3 regions of the Mesorhizobium sp. WSM2561 genome follow, and region 1 is predicted to be linked to each of the others. Evidence: predicted binding sites of a transcription regulator. Region 1 holds the regulator's gene; each other region holds the start of a gene.
What was found. The regulator HrcA, encoded in region 1, represses chaperone genes, less so after heat shock. The targets are predictions, from matches to a motif close to GTTAGCACTCNCNNNNNGNGAGTGCTAAC.

Region 1 (6,153 bases):
GCTGGCGTGCGCGCGCCGCTGATCCTGCAGGCCATTCTGGGCTTCGACGCAGCGACGATCGCCTCGGCCTTCCTGGTGTCACCGGCAACGATGGGCCAGCGCCTGGTGCGCGCCAAAAGCCGCATCCGCGAGACCGGCATTCCGTTCCGGGTGCCTGAAAGAACCGAACTCGGGGAGCGGCTGGATGCGGTGCTGGAAGCGATCTACGCCGCGTTCGCCGAAGGCTGGTCCGACCCGGCCGGCACCGAAACCCGCCGCCGCAATCTCGCGACCGAAGGCATCTGGCTCGGCCGGCTGGTAGCCTCGCTGATGCCGGATGAGCCGGAAGCGCTTGGCCTGCTGGCGCTGATGCTGTTTGCCGAGGCGCGGCGTGCGGCGCGGCGCAACGCCGCCGGAGACTATGTGCCTTTAGCCGAGCAGGAGCTTGGGCTGTGGGACGGCGCCTTGATTGACGAAGCGGAGACATTGCTGAAGCACGCCGCGGCCAAGCGCGTTGTCGGTCGCTATCAACTCGAGGCAGCCGTGCAATCCGCCCATACGACAAGGCGGGTGACCGGCCGGACCGACTGGGCCGCGATCAAACAGCTCTATGATGCGCTGTCGGTGATTGCCGGCTCGCCTGTGGTCTCGATCAACCGCGCGGTGACCATTGCCGAGGCCGACGGCGCCGCGGCGGGATTGAGTGCACTTGATGAGCTTGGCGACGACAAACGGCTGCATGATTATCAGCCTTATTGGGCCGCCCGCGCGGGCCTTCTGGCCAGGCTCGGCAAAACTCGGAAGGCTACTGAGGCCTATGACCGGGCGATCGGCCTCGAACGCGACCCGGCCGTGCGCCGGTTCCTGCAGGCACGACGGGCTGGGCTCGCAGCCGAAGAATGAGGTCCGGGAAAGGCCGGGGTCAGACATGATCCGATGTTTGGGATCTAAGGCCGAGCGCTGGCGCCGCCCCTCATTGCCCTGCCGGGCATTTTTCCCCGTAAACGGGGAGAAAGAGGCTGGTCGCGGTGTCGGCACTTTTTTCTGCAACGCTGGCGATTGGCGAACCCGTCAATGAGAGCGCCCCTCGCCCCGTTTACGGGGAGAGGATGCCGGCAGGCAGGTGAGGGGCGGCGCCGGCTTCGACAATTAGCGGGCGCTACGGAAGCGCAGGAAACCGCAACCGCAGGCCGGCACAAATATGCCCTAAGCCCCCAGCCCTTCGAACAGGATCGTCGACAGATAGCGTTCGGCGAAGGACGGAATAACGACCACCAGGTTCTTGCCCTCGTTCTCCGGCCGCGAGCCGACGACGATCGCCGCCTGCAGGGCAGCGCCCGACGAGATGCCGACCGGCACGCCTTCGAGGCGGGCGACGAGCCGCGCATTGGCGACCGAATCCTCGTTGGAGACCTTGACGATCTCGTCATAGATGGTCGTGTCGAGGATCTTCGGCGCGAAGCCGGCGCCGATGCCCTGGATCTTGTGCGGGCCGGGCTGGCCGCCCGACAGCACCGGCGAGGCTTCCGGCTCGACGGCGACGACATGCACGGAGGGCTTGCGCTGCTTCAGCACCTGGCCGACGCCGGTGATGGTGCCGCCGGTGCCGATGCCGGCGACGAAGATGTCGACTTCACCATGAGTGTCGTTCCAGATTTCCTCGGCAGTGGTACGGCGGTGAATTTCCGGATTGGCGGGATTCTCGAACTGCTGCGGAATGATGGCGTCGGGCAGCGTCGCGGCCAACTCGTCGGCCTTGGCGATGGCGCCTTTCATGCCTTTCGGCCCTTCGGTCAGCACCAGTTCGGCGCCGAGCAGCGCCAGCATCTTGCGGCGTTCGACCGACATGGTTTCCGGCATGGTCAGGATCAGCTTGTAGCCCTTGGCGGCGGCGGCGAAGGCGAGCGCGATGCCGGTGTTGCCCGAGGTTGGCTCGATCAGCGTGGTCCTGCCGGGCGCAATCCTGCCCGATGCCTCCAGCGCCTCGATCATCGAGACGCCGATGCGATCCTTGACCGAGCCGATCGGGTTGAAGAATTCGAGCTTGGCCAGCAGATTGGCGACGACGCCCTTTTCCCCGGCGAACTTGTCGAGCCGCACCAGCGGCGTGTCGCCGATCGTCTCGGTGATCGAATTGTAGATGCGGCCGCGGCCGGGCACAGGCACGGTGGTGGCGGGCTTGTTCATTGGTTTCGCTCCCAAGAGGTCAGATGGGCAAGGGTCAGGCAATCAAGTGAGTCAGGCAACTAAGTCTCGACCAGGCAGGATAAAGCCTTCGGCCGCGCAAGCTAGTCTGCCGTTTGAAAATATCCGACGGGTCGCATGCTGAATACATCCTCGCCCGCAAGTGGCGGCCAGATGCAACCGCCGCCGTCCTCCGGGCACCGCATCACTTGCCGGTCGGCCCCAGACCGCGTCGCCGGAGACGACGAAGCCGGTCACGAGATCCTCAAGCTCGCCGGTCGGCTAGCCGTCCTTGCACCTTTCGGGGTCAGTTCCCGGCGGCGTAGAAATCGTCGTCGAGGCGCTTTTCCAGCGCGACGAGATCGGCCGGCAGCGGCAGGCCCATGGCGCGCATCTCCCCCAGCTTTTCGCGCAACTGCTCCTGCACTTCATGCTGATCCTCGGGCTGGTTGATCATCTGCTCGAGCAACAGGCTGATCTGAGCCTTGAATGATTCCAGCGCCATTTTTTTCTCCTTGAGGTTCCCTTAAGCGTGTCGCGTTGGAAGGATCCGTGCGACGCGCTTCGGTTTTTTGGGCGACATGCATTATCGCAGCATGCGGGAAATAAGCTGCGCGGTATAGTCGACCATCGGCACGATGCGTGCGTAGTTCAGCCGGGTCGGGCCGATGACGCCGAGCGCGCCGATGACGCGGGCGTCCTTGTCGCGATAGGGCGCCACGACCAGCGACGAGCCCGACAGCGAAAACAGCTTGTTTTCCGAGCCGATGAAGATGCGCACGCCGGAGCCTTCCTCGGCGAGGTCGAGAAGCTGGATCAGCCCGTCCTGTGTCTCCAGATCCTCGAACAAATGCCGCAGCAACTCGATGTCGGCCTGGGCGGTGACATTTTCCAGCAGATTGGCGCGGCCGCGCACGATGAGACGCGCCGGCAAGCCGCTCTCGGCGCCTGCCCAGACAGCAAGGCCCTTCTCGACCAAATCCTGCGACAGCGTGTCGAGGGCGGCCCTGGTCTCTTCCTTGATGCGGGCGATCTCGACCCGCGCCTCGGCCAGCGTGCGACCGCGGATATGGGCGTTGAGGAAATTCGAGGCTTCGTGCAGTTGCGAGACGGTGATGCCGGCGGGCAGGTCGACGACGCGGTTTTCGACGTCGCCGTTCTGCGACACAAGCACGGCCAGCGCCTTGTTCGGCTCGAGCTGGATGAATTCGATATGCTTGAGCGCCACCTCGTTCTTGGCGGCAAGCACGAGGCCGGCGCCGCGCGACATGCCGGACAGCATCTGGCTGGCCTCGGTGAGCATGTGCTCCAGCGTCGCACCAGAGCCGGAGGCGCGCACCTGCGCCTCGATGGTGCGGCGCTCCTCGTCGGAGAGATCGCCAAGCTCCATGAAGGCATCGACGAAGAAGCGCAGGCCGGCCTGGGTCGGCAATCGGCCGGCCGAGATATGCGGCGCGTAGATCAGGCCGAGATGCTCGAGATCGCTCATCACATTGCGGATGGTGGCCGGCGACAGCGAAGACGGCAGGATACGCGACAGGCTGCGCGAGCCGACCGGCTCGCCGTCCTTCAGATAGGAATCGACAATGCGCCGAAAGATGTCGCGCGAGCGCATGTCGAGCGATTGAAGCGCGGGCGATTGAAGCGCGGGGGATTGGAGCGCTGCCGCCGACTGGGAACCGGGATCGACTGCCTTGGTCATTCGAGCCAAATACCTCCGGCCCAAGGATATAGACATCGGCCGCGCCCGCGCAACTGGTCCATTTTCCTTTGCGCCTCTCGTCGCGTGCGGCTACAAGCCGGCCACGACTCCTAAAACGACAAGAAAGAAGCCTGAATGCGCCCTTCCAAACGCCAATTCGACGAAATGCGCGCCATCTCCTTCGAGCGCGGCGTCTCCAAGCACGCGGAAGGCTCGTGCCTGGTGAAGTTCGGCGACACCCACGTGCTGTGCACCGCCAGCCTCGAGGAAAAGGTGCCGGGCTGGATGCGCAATTCCGGCAAGGGCTGGGTGACGGCGGAATACGGCATGCTGCCGCGCTCGACCGGCGAGCGCATGCGCCGCGAGGCTTCGGCTGGCAAGCAAGGCGGCCGCACGCTGGAAATCCAGAGGCTGATCGGCCGTTCGCTGCGCGCAGTGGTCGATCTGCAGGCGCTGGGTGAGCAGCAGATCACCGTCGACTGCGACGTGATCCAGGCCGATGGCGGCACGCGCACCGCCTCGATCACCGGCGGCTGGGTGGCGCTTTACGACTGCCTGCGCTGGATGGAAGCCCGGCAGATGGCCAGCGTCGCCAAGGTGCTGAAGGACCATGTCGCGGCTATCTCCTGCGGCATCCATGACGGCCAGCCGGTCATCGACCTCGACTATCTCGAGGATTCATCGGCCGGCACCGACGCCAATTTCGTCATGACCGGCAAGGGCGGCATTGTCGAGATACAAGGCACGGCCGAGGGCGAGCCTTTCTCGGAAGAGCAATTTGCGGCGCTGATGGAATTGGCCAAGAAAGGTATTACGCGACTGGTCAGCCTGCAGCAGATGGCTGTAGCTTAACCCTGTCATGACTCCTTCCGCCATCCTCGAATCAGCGCTCTACGTCACCGACCTCGATGCCGCGGAAAAATTCTACACCGATGTGCTCGGGCTCGATCTGCTGGGCAAGGTCGACGGCAGGCATCTTTTCTTCCGTTGCGGGGACGGAGTGCTGCTCATCTTCAACGCCGAGGCGACCAGGGTGCCGCCGGCGCCCGATGCCAAGCTGAAAGTGCCGCCGCACGGCACGGTCGGCGACGGCCATCTCTGCTTTGCGGCGAGCGCGGACGAGATCGTGCGCTGGAAGGCTCATCTTGAGCAGAAGAAAATCGCCATCGAAAGCGAGTTCGAATGGCCGCAGGGTGGCCGCTCGATCTATATTCGCGACCCCTCCGGCAATTCGATCGAATTCGCCGAACCAAGAATCTGGGGCATCTGATGCATTCGCTTGATGGACATGAGATCGTTGTCGCTAGCCACAATGCAGGCAAATTGCGCGAATTCGCCGATCTGATGGCGCCGTTCGGCATAGAAGCGAAGTCGGCCAAGGAATATGGCCTGCCGGAGCCGGACGAGACCGGCACCACCTTCGAGGAGAACGCCTATATCAAGGCCTTTGCCGCCGCCAAGGCGACAGGCCTGCCGGCATTGTCGGACGATTCCGGCCTGTGTGTCGATGCACTGGGCGGAGCGCCCGGCGTCTACACCGCCAACTGGGCCGAGGCGCCGAACGGGGCCCGCGACTTCGGCATGGCGATGCAGCGAGCCGAAGTGGCGTTGCAGGAAGTCGGCGCGGTTGATCCAGCGCAGCGCAAGGGCCGCTTCGTCGCCGTCATCTGCCTGGCCTTTCCCGACGGCGCGGCCGAATATTTCCGCGGCGAAGTCGAGGGCACGCTGGTATGGCCGCCGCGCGGCGAACTCGGCTTCGGCTACGACCCGGTGTTCGTGCCGGACGGTTTCGAAAAGACCTTCGGCGAGATGACCGCAGAGGAGAAACATGGCTGGAAGCCCGGCCAGCCGACGGCATTGTCGCATCGCGCTCGCGCCTTCCAGAAATTCGCGCAGGCCAGACTGGATTTGGCGCGATCGGCGGTGAAATGACCATGCTGCTCGACCGCAGCCCCGGTTTCGGCGTCTACGTGCACTGGCCGTTCTGCGCGGCCAAGTGCCCGTATTGCGACTTCAACAGCCATGTCCGCCACCAGCCGGTCGCCCAGGAGCGTTTTGCGCGCGCCTTCGAGACCGAGCTTGCGACGATGCGCAACCGCACCGGACCGCGCGAGGTGACCAGCATTTTTCTCGGCGGCGGCACGCCTTCGCTGATGAAGCCGCAAACCGTTGCGACGGTGCTGGACGCGGTGGCGAAGAACTGGACAGTGCCTGCCGGCATCGAGGTGACGCTGGAAGCCAACCCGTCCTCGGTCGAGGCCGAGCGCTTTCGCGGCTACCGGTCGGCA
Region 2 (6,153 bases), on a different contig from region 1:
CCTTGCGGCGATCACCGAAGCCCGGCGCCTTGACGGCAGCGATCTTCAGGCCGCCACGCAGCTTGTTGACGACCAGCGTGGCCAGGGCCTCGCCTTCGACGTCTTCCGAGATGATGACCAGCGGCTTCGAGGTCTGCACGACGGCTTCGAGGACCGGCAGCATCGCCTGCAGGTTGGAGAGCTTCTTCTCGTGGAGGAGGATGTAGGCGTCCTCGAGATCGGCAACCATCTTGTCGGCATTGGTGACGAAGTAGGGCGAGAGATAGCCGCGGTCGAACTGCATGCCTTCGACGACTTCCAACTCAGTCTCGGCGGTCTTGGCTTCCTCGACTGTGATGACGCCCTCATTGCCGACCTTCTGCATCGCTTCTGCGATCATCGAGCCGACCGAAACATCGCCATTGCCGGCAATGGTGCCGACCTGGGCGATCTCCTCGGAGGTCTTGATCTTCTTGGCGGTCTTGCCCAGAGCAGCGACCACTTCGGTGACGGCCAGATCGATGCCGCGCTTCAGGTCCATCGGGTTCATGCCGGCGGCAACCGACTTGTGGCCTTCCTGGACGATCGACTGCGCCAGAACGGTCGCGGTCGTGGTGCCGTCGCCGGCAATGTCGTTGGTCTTCGAAGCGACTTCGCGGACCATCTGCGCGCCCATGTTCTCGAACTTGTCTTCAAGTTCGATTTCCTTGGCGACGGTGACGCCGTCCTTGGTGATGCGCGGGGCGCCGAACGACTTGTCGATGACGACGTTGCGGCCCTTGGGGCCGAGCGTGACCTTCACCGCGTCGGCGAGGATGTTGACACCGCGCAGCATGCGCTCGCGGGCGTCACGGGAGAATTTTACGTCTTTTGCGGACATGGTTAGCTCCTGGCAGGGCTTCAATCGAGCCCGAAAATGAGATTCAGGTGAGGGTAGGGCCGATATCAGCCGATGATGCCCATGATGTCGGATTCCTTCATGATCAGAAGGTCCTCGCCACTGAGCTTGACTTCGGTGCCCGACCACTTGCCGAACAGGATGCGGTCGCCGGCCTTGACGTCCAGCGGGACCAGCTTGCCAGCTTCGTCGCGGGCGCCGGACCCGACGGCGATGATCTCGCCTTCCTGCGGCTTTTCCTTCGCCGTATCCGGGATGATGATCCCGCCGGCAGTCTTGGATTCGGATTCGACCCGGCGAACGACCACACGGTCATGAAGTGGGCGGAATTTCGATTGTGCCATTTTGGATTCCCTGGTGCGGATGTTGAACGGTTCCCGTTGCCGGAGTGCGATTAGCACTCACCGAGGCCGAGTGCTAACAAGGGGGTGGATAGGCGGTTGGCGGTTGCAAGTCAAGGCGCGAAGAACGGTGAAACCGAGCCGAAGGGACGTGAGCTGAGGGCCTATATCGTTCTTCAGAAGGAGCAGGAGTATAGGCTCATTTCTTGCATCTATACCCACACAGAGGCGGCGGCGGTCAGTGGGGGGATCAAGCCCGTTCACAATGCAATCGACAAACGCGTCGTCGTACTGTGCCTTGCACTGTTTCTCGGTTTTCGGCGTGATGCGGTTCTCGTGTTCGATGAGGGACGATCGGCGGATGTTTCCCGCCAATCGTCAAACGACGCCGCTTGCGCCGAGGGACGGATCTTGAAGTCAAGCTCACTGCGGGTGAGTTCAACCTGCTCATGGCCTTCCTCAAGAACCCAGGCCGGGTGCTTTCGCGCGAGCAGCTTCTGAAGGCGACCAGGGTCTATGATCAAGAGGTCTATGACCGCAGCATCGACGTGCTGATCCTGCGCCTTCGCCGCAAGCTGGCATACCGCTCGACCCTGCAGTATATCCGAACAGAGCGCGGCGCGGGCTATGTTTTTGAGAGCGCCGTGGACGTTGAGGAGCTAAGGACGCGCCGCTAAGGCGGCCGCCTTCCTCTATAGTCTATCACGTGCTTCACCAACCACTCAGCGTATGTGGTTCTCAAGGAGGGTTGCCGGGCACGCGCGACTATCTTGCGTGCCTGGCCGGCTAGCGTGGCCGACTTTGCGGGCGATAGACACCGAGAAGCTCGTCCGCAGGGCGCCCGACCAGAAACGTTAGCTGATGCTTGCGCGCGTGGCCGTTGTGGCAGCCGCGGACATAGATCGGGTGGACCGGTGTCAGCATACGCCGGGCAACACCCATTGTCGGGTTTGTCCGGCCCACGACGCTGCCATGTTCGATTTGCGCCCGGCTGGGGCCGAAAGCCGTTGGCACATTTGTCCGAGTTTCTGCCTACGTCTTTGGCTCGATTTTTGCTCGGTGCTGCCGAGGACGCGCCCCAACCCGCTGGTGATGGGAAGCCGCTCATTTGGCGCACAGTCTCGGGTTTGGAAGAGGAGAGGCTTGTTTGGCGATTGGCTGGAACTTTCGGTATGCTGCACTCGGATCTTTTCTGCTCACCTCAATGGCGATGGGGCAGGACAATCTGCTCGACGAAGCGAAATCGCTGTTCAGCCCCGTTCCCAAGGACCCGCCTGCCCTTGAGGGCAACCCGGCGACTGCAGAGAAGGTCGAACTGGGCAAGATGCTCTATTTCGAGCCGCGACTTTCGGAGGCGCAGAACATCAGCTGCAACACCTGCCATCAAATCGGGCGCGGCGGCGCTGATGGCCGCCCCACCTCAATTGGCTTCAATTGGCAGCGCGGCGGCCGCAACGCGCCAACTGTGCTCAATTCAGTGTTCAACACCACTCAGTTTTGGGACGGTAGAGCGATCGACCTGACGGAGCAGGCCGGCGGGCCCATCGCCAACCCGATCGAGATGGGAAGCACCCCTGAGCACGCCGTCGACCAGCTCAAGGGCATACCCGGCTATGTGGAGGCATTCCGCAAAGCCTTCCCAGATGAAACCGATCCTCTCGACTACGAGAACATCGGGAAGGCGATTGCCGTCTTCGAGGCGACGCTGACCACGCCCAATGCGCCGTTTGATCGATATCTCGAGGGTGACGAAAAAGCGCTCACCGTTGAAGAGAAGAAAGGCCTCGGGCTTTTTATCGACAATGGGTGCACATCTTGCCACAACGGCGTCAATGTCGGCGGCGGTATGTACGCTCCTTTTGGCCTGGTCGAGAAGCCCGGCTGGGGCTTCCTGCCGCCCGACGATGAAGGTCGCAAACAGGTGACAGGGGAAATTGACGACCAATATGTCTTCAAAGTCCCCAGCTTGAGAAACGTCGAACTCACTGCCCCGTACTTCCATAGCGGCCGTGCGTGGAACCTCGAGGAGGTGGTGGCGGTGATGGGCACCACCCAGCTTGGCACCCGATTGGCCGCTGACGAAGTCTCCAATATCGTCGCCTTCTTGCGGACACTAAGTGGAGACCAGCCGCAGGTAACTTACCCGATCCTGCCGCCAAGCGTCGCCACGACACCTCGGCCAGCGCCGTGATCGCATGAGTTTGGTGATGCGTTGATTGCCAGCCGCCGTTTGCCTCCGCGACCGGCTCTCTAGGACGCCTTTACCGCGAGTTCAAAAAGCGCGACGGCCCGAGCCGGTCGCCAAGTCACAGGCGACGAACGAGCTTTCCCTAGCAAACCGATTCGCAGGGGATACCGTCCTTGTCTCGGTCCAACTTGCCTCCCCATGAGCAGTTTGTGAGAAACCAGTTTGCTTCATCACATGAGCTGATTTGAGAACATATCCGCCGCGGCTCGCACGAATAGCCGCTCTGCGCGAGCAGCCTGCGGCTGACGACGCCTCGTGGTTGGCCTGACGGCGCCACGCCATCTGCATGCTCCGCTCGCCACTCCCAAGGCGCCTTAAACTTGCCGGCCCACATGCCGACCTTCGCCGCTTCCGCCTTCACCTGCTGCAGTGCGTACGCGCCGTGGCTGTAGCGGGGCCAATCCAAGGCCTGGCCGTGCTCGATCATCCAAGCGGACAAGCCGGCACCATCGGAGCGCTGGCAGTCGCCGACAAACCGGTCATAGCGATCCCAGGAGACGAACGAGCAGTGAACTGGCTTCGAGGTCGTCAGGAAGGCCTTCAACGCTTCGGTGGCGCGGCGCCCGCAGGGATATTCGAACCCTTTCGCGTCGTCGCAATACTGCTTGCTCTCCGGCGCATCGACCCCGTTGAGGCGAATGCGCTGACCGTGGATCTCAATCGTGTCGCCGTCGACGACGGAGGCGACCCCGGCGATCGGTGGAGGGCTCGGGCGGGTCAGATTCGACAGACTGATGTCGGACATGCGGTCGCTGTGCTGCATGGCCGACTGAACGGCTAACGCGCCAGCAGCGGCCATAGTCACAAAGATCAGCCGCAGTGGAATGGCTGCCCAACGGCGTGCGCGTGACCGCTTGGCACCGGTGCGCTGTCGCCACTGGTCAGACCGATAGTCGTGCCGTGATCTATCCAAGCCCATTCTCCCCCGAGGGAAGAATGCGTCGGTCAGAGCAGAGAGTCCATAGTTGCGCCGTCTCGACCCATTGCGGGATGGAGGTCGGTGCCATCTATGGCACCGGCGGCGCACGACCTCGGCTCACTCGCTTGGCGCTTGTTCTTTATTGAATGGCCTCTTTAGCGGCCAATTGCCGGAACCCTGCGCACCAAAAGCGGAAGTCCTGATCCCGACCAGCAAAATTCGCTTCCAACGCGCAATACGCTGCGGCAGTCGCAGCTTCCTGCCCGTAAAGCGCGATCGCGGCGCTGACAGCTCGTCCAGGATCGGTCAATGTTGCCAGCGTCAAAGTGCTTGCGTTGCGAGCATCTGAAGGCATGGCCCATCATGGCATGTGGGTGTCAACGCGACAAACCCGAACGGCTGTGGAGTTTTTCGTCAATCCGCTCGCTCGGCCCCGAATGCATCGCCGCCATCAATCCCAAGGAAGCCAGACGATCAAGACGAACCGCGGACGCGCAGTTTCCTTTGCCCGTTTCCGGCGCGCCAGCGATGTGAAACGTTTCAAAAATGAAGCATATGTACATCTTTATGAAATCGAGAACGCACGAACGTTACTGATGCTTCATCTTATCTTAACTTGACGAATATTGCTGAACCGCCATTATGAATGTTTGGAAGGGGAAGGGATGATGATGCACAGTGGTGTACCAAAGCAGCCTACGCAAAATATGGTTTCCGCCGGACGGGCCGGCGAAAGTTTGCTTCAACTGATCACAGCCAGCGAGCTCACTTTTGCTATGGAAGGGCACGACGGTCTCTCGGCTGCGATCGTGGAGCGCGCGGGCTTCAAGGTGCTTTGGGCGTCAGGCCTGTCGATCTCATCAAGTCTCGGCTATCGCGATGCGAACGAAGCCTCCTGGTCCGAGGTTGTCAATGTTGTAGAGCGTATGGCAGATGCTGTGCAGATTCCGATCCTGGTCGACGGCGACAGCAGATTTGGAAACTTCAACAATGCCCGCCTCATGGCCAGCAAACTTCGCCGATGTGGCGCAAGCGGCGTTTGCCTCGAAGACAAGGTGTTTCCAAAGATGAATTCGTTCGTGGGGGACCGACACCCCCTCGCCGAAACCGCGGAGTTTTGTGGGCGGCTCAAGGCGATCAAGGACCGAATTCCGGATCCGGAATTCGTGCTGGTCGCGCGTATCGAGGCGCTAATCGCCGGCCGTGTAATGGATGAGGCGCTGGCGCGCGCTTATGCCTACGCCGAGGCGGGCGCTGATGCCGTCCTCATCCATTCCTGCAGGTCCGACGCGGAGGAGATCTTCGCCTTCACTCGCGCCTGGCAGAACCGGCTTCCAGTCGTCATCGTACCCACGAAATATTACCGCACGCCGGTCTCCGCGTATCGCGCCGCAGGGATCTCCATGGTGATTTGGGCCAACCACAACTTGCGCGCCGCCACTGCTGCCATGCGCCACATTTGCGATCGGATCGTTCGGGAGGAAACCATCGCCGGTATCGAGAGTGAGGTGGCAACGCTGGACGAAGTGTTCGAGTTGCTCAAATACGAGGAACTGGCTGCGGCCGAAGAGAGATATCTACCACAGAAGGCGAGCGGCGTCCGTCAGCCGGTTTAAGCCGCCTTTTCTGACGAGCAAACGAGACGAGGAGGCGCAACATGCTTGCGAAACGGACAAGCTTGTTCCGTTCATCTGGGACCGCCGCCGCGCGGGCGGCGGCAAGGGCATCTGCCGATGCTGGCGATGACATCATTGATCTGACCGCTGGA
Region 3 (6,153 bases), on a different contig from region 1:
GACCCCAAGGTGCTGATCGTCGACGAGCCGACGCGCGGCGTCGATGTCGGCGCCAAGGCCGAGGTGCACCAGATCCTGGTGCAGCTCGCCGGGCGCGGCATCGCCATCATGATGATCTCGTCCGAATTGCCCGAAGTGCTCGCGGTGTCGGACAGGATCGTCACCATGCGGCGCGGCCGCATCACCGGCGAGATGCCGGGCATCGAGGCGACAGAGGAAAAACTGATGGAACTGATGGCGCTCGATCAAACGCAGGAAGCGACGCAATGACCAGCACGACCGAACAGAGCCAGCGCGGCGGCATCAATGTCGCGCGCCTGCTGATGAGCTTCGGCCCGCTGATGTTCCTGGCGCTGCTGATCGTCGTTTTCACCGTGCTGAAGCCGAGCTTCATCGACCCGATCAACATCTTCAACATCATGCGGCAGATCTCTATCACCGGGCTGATCGCGCTCGGCATGACCTTCGTCATCCTCACCGCCGGCATCGACCTGTCGGTCGGTTCGCTGCTGGCTTTCTGCGGCATGGTCGCGGCGGTGGTGGCCAAGGGCGGCACCGCCAACACGCTGTCGCTGTCGACGTCTGGCGCACAAGGCTATGGCTGGTTCGCCGCCCTTCTGGCTGCCGTCGTCGTCGGCGCCCTGGCCGGCGGCGTCCAGGGCTTTGCCATCACCCGGCTGAAAGTGCCGCCCTTCGTCGTCACGCTTGGCGGTCTCACCGTCTTTCGCGGCCTGACGCTGACGATCTCCAATGGCGGCCCGATCTCCGGCTTCGACGCCTCGATGCGCTGGTTCGGCACCGGGCTGATCGGCCCGGTCCCGGTGCCGGCGATCATCTTCGCGGCGGCGGCGGTCCTCTGCCACATCGTCCTGCGCTACACGCGCTACGGCCGCGCCGTCTACGCCGTCGGCGGCAATGCCGAGGCGGCGCGGCTCTCCGGCCTGCGCGTCGACCGCATCCTGATCTCGGTCTACATCATCGTCGGCTTCTTCGCCGGCCTTGCCGCCTTCGTGCTGTCGGCCAGGCTCAATTCCTCGGAAGCCGTCGCCGGCATCGGCTACGAGCTGACGGTGATCTCGGCGGTGGTCATCGGCGGCACCTCGCTGTTCGGCGGCATTGGCTCGGTCGGCGGCACGGTGGTGGGCGCGGCACTGATCGGCGTGCTGCAGAACGGGCTGCAGTTCAACAACGTCTCGTCCTACACGCAAAGCATCGTCATCGGCCTGATCCTGATCCTCGCCGTGGCCTTCGACCGCTGGCTGAAATCGCGGGTACGGCGGTGAGGGGGAACTGCCTTCCCTTCTCCCCTTGTGGGAGAAGGTGTCGCCGAAGGCGACGGATGAGGGGTGCTCCAGCTTGACGCTACGCGGAGTCAATGCTGGGATGGGCACTATTACCGACGCCTCATTCCGTCCAACACCCCGTCTCGGCGCTAACGCGCCGATCCACCTTCTCCCACAAGGGGAGAAGGGAAGTGCGCCTCAATAATCCATGCCACCGCCGGGCATTACCGGTGCGGCAGCTTCCTTCTTCGGCTTCTCGGCCACCATCGCCTCGGTGGTGACGAGCAGGCCGGCGACCGACGCGGCGTCCTGCAGAGCGGCGCGCACCACCTTGACCGGGTCGATCACGCCTTGCGCGTAGAGATCGCCGAACTCGTTGGTCTGAGCGTTCCAGCCATAGCCGAATTCGGTCTTCTCGCGCAGCTTGCCGACAATGATCGAACCTTCCGCACCGGCATTCTCGGCGATCTGGCGCACCGGCTGCTCGATGGCGCGACGCACGATCTCGACGCCGGTCTTCTGGTCGGGATTGTCGACGGCGACATTGTCAAGCGCCTTCGCCGCCCTGAGCAGCGCCACGCCGCCGCCGGGCAGTATGCCTTCCTCGACCGCAGCGCGGGTGGCGTGCATGGCGTCGTCGACGCGGTCCTTGCGCTCCTTGACCTCGACCTCGGTCGAGCCGCCGACGCGGATGACGGCGACGCCGCCGGCGAGCTTGGCCAGCCGTTCCTGCAGCTTCTCGCGGTCATAGTCGGAGGTGGTCTCCTCGATCTGCGCCTTGATCTGGCTGATGCGCGCCTGGATCTCGTCCTTGCGGCCGGCACCGTCGACGATCGTGGTGTTCTCCTTCTCGATCAGCACCTTCTTGGCGCGGCCGAGCATCTCCAGCGTGACGTTTTCAAGCTTGATGCCGAGATCCTCGCTGATTGCCGTGCCGCCGGTCAGGATGGCAATGTCTTCCAGCATCGCCTTGCGGCGGTCACCAAAACCCGGCGCCTTGACGGCTGCAACCTTCAGGCCGCCGCGCAGCTTGTTGACGACCAGCGTCGCCAGCGCCTCGCCTTCGACATCCTCGGCGATGATCAGCAGCGGCTTGCTCGATTGCACTGCGGCTTCGAGCACCGGCAGCATGGCCTGCAGGTTGGACAGCTTCTTCTCGTGGATCAGCACATAGGGCTCTTCGAGCTCGACGCGCATCTTGTCCTGGTTGGTGATGAAATAAGGGCTGAGATAGCCGCGATCGAATTGCATGCCCTCGACGACTTCGAGCTCAGTCTCGGCGGTCTTGGCCTCCTCGACCGTGATGACGCCCTCATTGCCGACCTTTTGCATCGCTTCGGCGAGGAAGCGGCCGATCTCGGCATCGCCATTGGCCGAGATGGCGCCGACCTGGGCGATCTCGTCGTTCCTTGTCACCTTGCGGGCATTGGCCTTGAGTTCGGCGACGATGGCGTCGACCGCCTTGTCGATGCCGCGCTTCAGGTCCATCGGGTTCATGCCGGCGGCAACCGCCTTGGCGCCTTCCTGGACGATCGACTGCGCCAGAACGGTAGCGGTCGTCGTGCCGTCGCCGGCGACGTCGCTGGTCTTCGAGGCGACCTCGCGCACCATCTGCGCACCCATGTTCTCGAACTTGTCCTCAAGTTCGATTTCCTTGGCGACGGTAACACCGTCCTTGGTGATGCGCGGGGCGCCGAATGACTTGTCGAGGATGACATTGCGGCCCTTGGGACCGAGCGTCACTTTCACCGCGTCGGCGAGGATGTTGACACCGCGCAACATCTTCTCGCGGGCTTCGGTATGGAATTTCACATCCTTGGCAGCCATTGGATAACTCCTTCAAATAGGCAGCTTTTCGTTGACTGATTGCTTGTTCAGGCCCCACTCAGGCGGCCTTCTTTTTTATCTGGTCGGTCAATTCGATCACGCCCAGCACGTCGCTTTCCTTCATGATGAGCTGGTCCTCGCCGTTGAGCTTGATCTCGGTGCCCGACCATTTGCCGAACAGGATGCGGTCGCCGACCTTGACGTCGAGCGGCTGCAACTGTCCGCTATCGTCGCGCGCGCCGGGGCCGGCGGCGATGACCTCGCCTTCCTGCGGCTTCTCCTTGGCTGTGTCAGGAATGATGATGCCGCCCGCGGTCTTCTCGTCGACCTCGATGCGGCGGACCAGGATACGGTCATGCAATGGACGGAACGCCATGTCGTTCTCCTCATGGGACAAACAGATTTTCTTGGACCTCCCTTCGCAGGCGACCAGTGGGTCGGTGCGACGGTGCGCGACCCCGCTCAGGCATCACGCGCCTATCGAATTAGTCTGCCTATCCAGCCTTTCAAGAGGACGCCGACAAAATTTTAGCACTCGCCGTTGCCGAGTGCCAACGCACCGTAATAACGCACTGTAATAATGGCGCTATTCCAGGATTTGAAACGACGGATGCCGCTTGAAATCGGGGCGCAACCTTCCGACAGCGTTGTCGATCCCGGCACCGTCTGCCTGGCGGCCGGAACCGATGAGGAAGCGGAGGCGTTTTTGCATGCGGAGGATGGACGTCCGATCGTTCGGAAAGGAGACGGCCATGGTCGGCAATGAGTTCCAGGTCAGCAACGAATTCCAGCTCCAGATGCAGGGTTTTGGCCTGACGACGGCAGAGATCCATTATCGTCTTCCCGACCATCGGGACCTGCTGCAGCTCTTCATCTGGCAGGAATACGACATCGCCCCGGATTTCCCGACGCTGAAGCATTTCCTCGAATTTTGGGAACGTGAGATCGAGGGCCCGCTGCATTCCGTGCGCGTCGCCCATCACCGTCTGATCCAGCCCTCCGAATGGCGGGCGGTGGACGGCGTCATTACGCTGCAGTGAGATGATGAAAGGCGGCGCTTTTCATGAAAGGCGCCGCCTCTGCAGCACAGCGCTTCCGCCCCGGCTTCAGGTTCCCCGGCTTCAGGTTCATTGGCGTTCAGGTGGATTGATATTCGGGTGGATTAACGTCCCGTGACCAGCAGTCCGGCGGTGCGCGCCGCCTTGACGAAGGCGGTGCGCGCCTCGCGGGCGGTGCGCCAACCGTCGAGCGCGTCGCGGCAGGCGCGATAGGCTGCGCGCCAGTTGCGGCCGCGCGCTCGGTCCGGCCATTGCTTCATGCATTCGATGGCTTCCCAGCTGCTGGCGACCTTGCGCTCTCCGACGGATTGGAGCTTCAGCGTGATCGGCTCGGAAAATGGGACGTCGTTCATCACTTCCTCCTTTTCTTTTTGAGAATAACCAGGAAGGCGGCCCGATCGGCGCCCGACTGACGAGATGGTTCGTATGGCTGCACGCTTCAAGACCTCCCCCGTCTCCCAGTCTGCTTGCCGAAACCCGGCGCTATATGTCGTCGTCCGGCGGTTCGAGAAGCCCGATCAGCGTCGCCACCCTTGCCGACGGCAGCGGGCGGCCCTCGTTGACCAGCGCCTCATCGGCGCCAACCCAGGCAAAGGCCTCGCGCAACTCTTCGATCGTCGCGCCGGTCGAGGCGATGTCGGCGATGACGGCGTCGTCGACCGGGCCCAGCACCGAAATGATGTCGTCGCGTGTCATGGTCATGATGTCCTCCATGCGGCGTGCCGGCGCGACCCTCAAACGACGGTTGAAACTGGCATTGCCAGCACAATCGGGGCCAGTACAATCCGGCAACAAAAATTCTGGCAGCGGGACAGAATCTGGGTCTTGATTTCGGCCTGACAATAACCAAATGAAAATTGCCGGTTGCCGAATGGGACCGGCAGAACCCAGGGAGCGCCAAGCTCTTTGGCGTCCCTCGTACTATGTTGCTCCACGGAGGATGTAGCTATGAGAACCGCATTCGACTTTTCCCCGCTCTATCGGTCGAGCATCGGTTTCGATCGCATCTTCAACCTGCTGGAAAACGCGCCTCAGGCAGTCGAAACCTGGCCGCCCTATGACATCGAGCGAAGCGACGAGAACCCCTATCGGGTGAGGATCGCCGTCGCCGGCTTTTCCGAGAACGATCTCGACATCAGCCACGAGCCGAACCTTCTCATCGTCTCTGGCGAGCGCAAGGAACAGGACGAGGTTGAATATCTCCATCGCGGCCTTCCGGTGCGCCCGTTCACACGGCGCTTCGAGCTTTCCGATCACATGACGGTCACCGGCGCCTCGCTCAACAACGGCCTGCTGACGATCGACCTCGTGCGCCAAGTGCCCGAAGAGATGAAGCCGCGTCGCATCACGATCGCCAAGCAAGACGGCGCGCCGAAGGCCGGACAGGTCGAGAAGCCGAAGCAGGCCGCCTGAGCGAAGGCGATATCTGGCGTTCGCCTTTGACACAACCAGTCGAGAAAGGAGAACAGCAATGGCTATTCGTGATCTCATACCCTGGGGCCGGGAGAACAGTCCGGTTCCCAGCTTCTATCGTGACGAGGACCGCGACCCGTTCATGGCGTTGCATCGCGAGATGAACCGCCTGATCGACGACGCCTTCCGCGGCTTCGAAACGCGCATGCCGATGCTCAGCGGATTTTCGTCGGCGCGCGGCAGCTGGCCGAGCGTCGAAATCGCCGACGGCGAGAAGGAGATCCGCGTGACCGCGGAAATTCCCGGCATGGACGAAAAGGACGTCGAGGTGATGCTCGATGACGGCGTGCTGACGCTGCGTGGCGAGAAGCGCTCCGAGACCGAGGACAAGGACAGGCAGTTCTCCGAGCGGTTCTACGGCCGCTTCGAGCGCCGCATCCCGCTCGGCTACGAGGTCGAGGAGGACAAGGTGAACGCCGCCTTCCATAACGGCGTGCTCACCGTGACGCTGCCCAAGACGGAGCGCGCACGGACGAAAGCCAAGCGCATCGCCATCAGTGGCAGTGCCGCCA

Region 2: a site for HrcA is predicted at 1,271-1,299, ahead of groES (co-chaperone GroES). Genes of this name have one in related genera too.
Region 3: a site for HrcA is predicted at 3,638-3,666, ahead of M727_RS0120940 (co-chaperone GroES). Genes of this name have one in related genera too.

What each region holds. Positions count from the first base shown of each region.
Region 1 is NZ_AZUX01000072.1:6,515-12,667, reverse strand. Features, by position in the region: gene M727_RS0131570 (RNA polymerase sigma factor) at 1-882, shown strand, start outside; gene cysK (cysteine synthase A) at 1,186-2,166, opposite strand; gene M727_RS0131560 (hypothetical protein) at 2,471-2,668, opposite strand; gene hrcA (heat-inducible transcriptional repressor HrcA) at 2,750-3,865, opposite strand; gene rph (ribonuclease PH) at 4,001-4,717, shown strand; gene M727_RS0131545 (VOC family protein) at 4,725-5,135, shown strand; gene rdgB (RdgB/HAM1 family non-canonical purine NTP pyrophosphatase) at 5,135-5,797, shown strand; gene hemW (radical SAM family heme chaperone HemW) at 5,794-6,153, shown strand, end outside.
Region 2 is NZ_AZUX01000015.1:198,865-205,017, reverse strand. Features, by position in the region: partial or broken gene groL (chaperonin GroEL) at 1-859, opposite strand, end outside; gene groES (co-chaperone GroES) at 925-1,221, opposite strand; partial or broken gene M727_RS0114710 (transcriptional regulator) at 1,596-1,895, shown strand; gene M727_RS0114700 (cytochrome-c peroxidase) at 2,366-3,409, shown strand; gene M727_RS39155 (thermonuclease family protein) at 3,549-4,385, opposite strand; gene aepX (phosphoenolpyruvate mutase) at 5,093-6,001, shown strand; partial or broken gene M727_RS36465 (aminotransferase class I/II-fold pyridoxal phosphate-dependent enzyme) at 6,043-6,153, shown strand, end outside.
Region 3 is NZ_AZUX01000024.1:87,936-94,088, reverse strand. Features, by position in the region: gene M727_RS0120955 (sugar ABC transporter ATP-binding protein) at 1-270, shown strand, start outside; gene M727_RS0120950 (ABC transporter permease) at 267-1,283, shown strand; gene groL (chaperonin GroEL) at 1,482-3,110, opposite strand; gene M727_RS0120940 (co-chaperone GroES) at 3,169-3,486, opposite strand; gene M727_RS42400 (hypothetical protein) at 3,721-3,876, shown strand; gene M727_RS0120930 (usg protein) at 3,863-4,150, shown strand; gene M727_RS0120925 (DUF982 domain-containing protein) at 4,273-4,521, opposite strand; gene M727_RS0120920 (hypothetical protein) at 4,652-4,864, opposite strand; gene M727_RS0120915 (Hsp20 family protein) at 5,117-5,581, shown strand; gene M727_RS0120910 (Hsp20/alpha crystallin family protein) at 5,640-6,153, shown strand, end outside.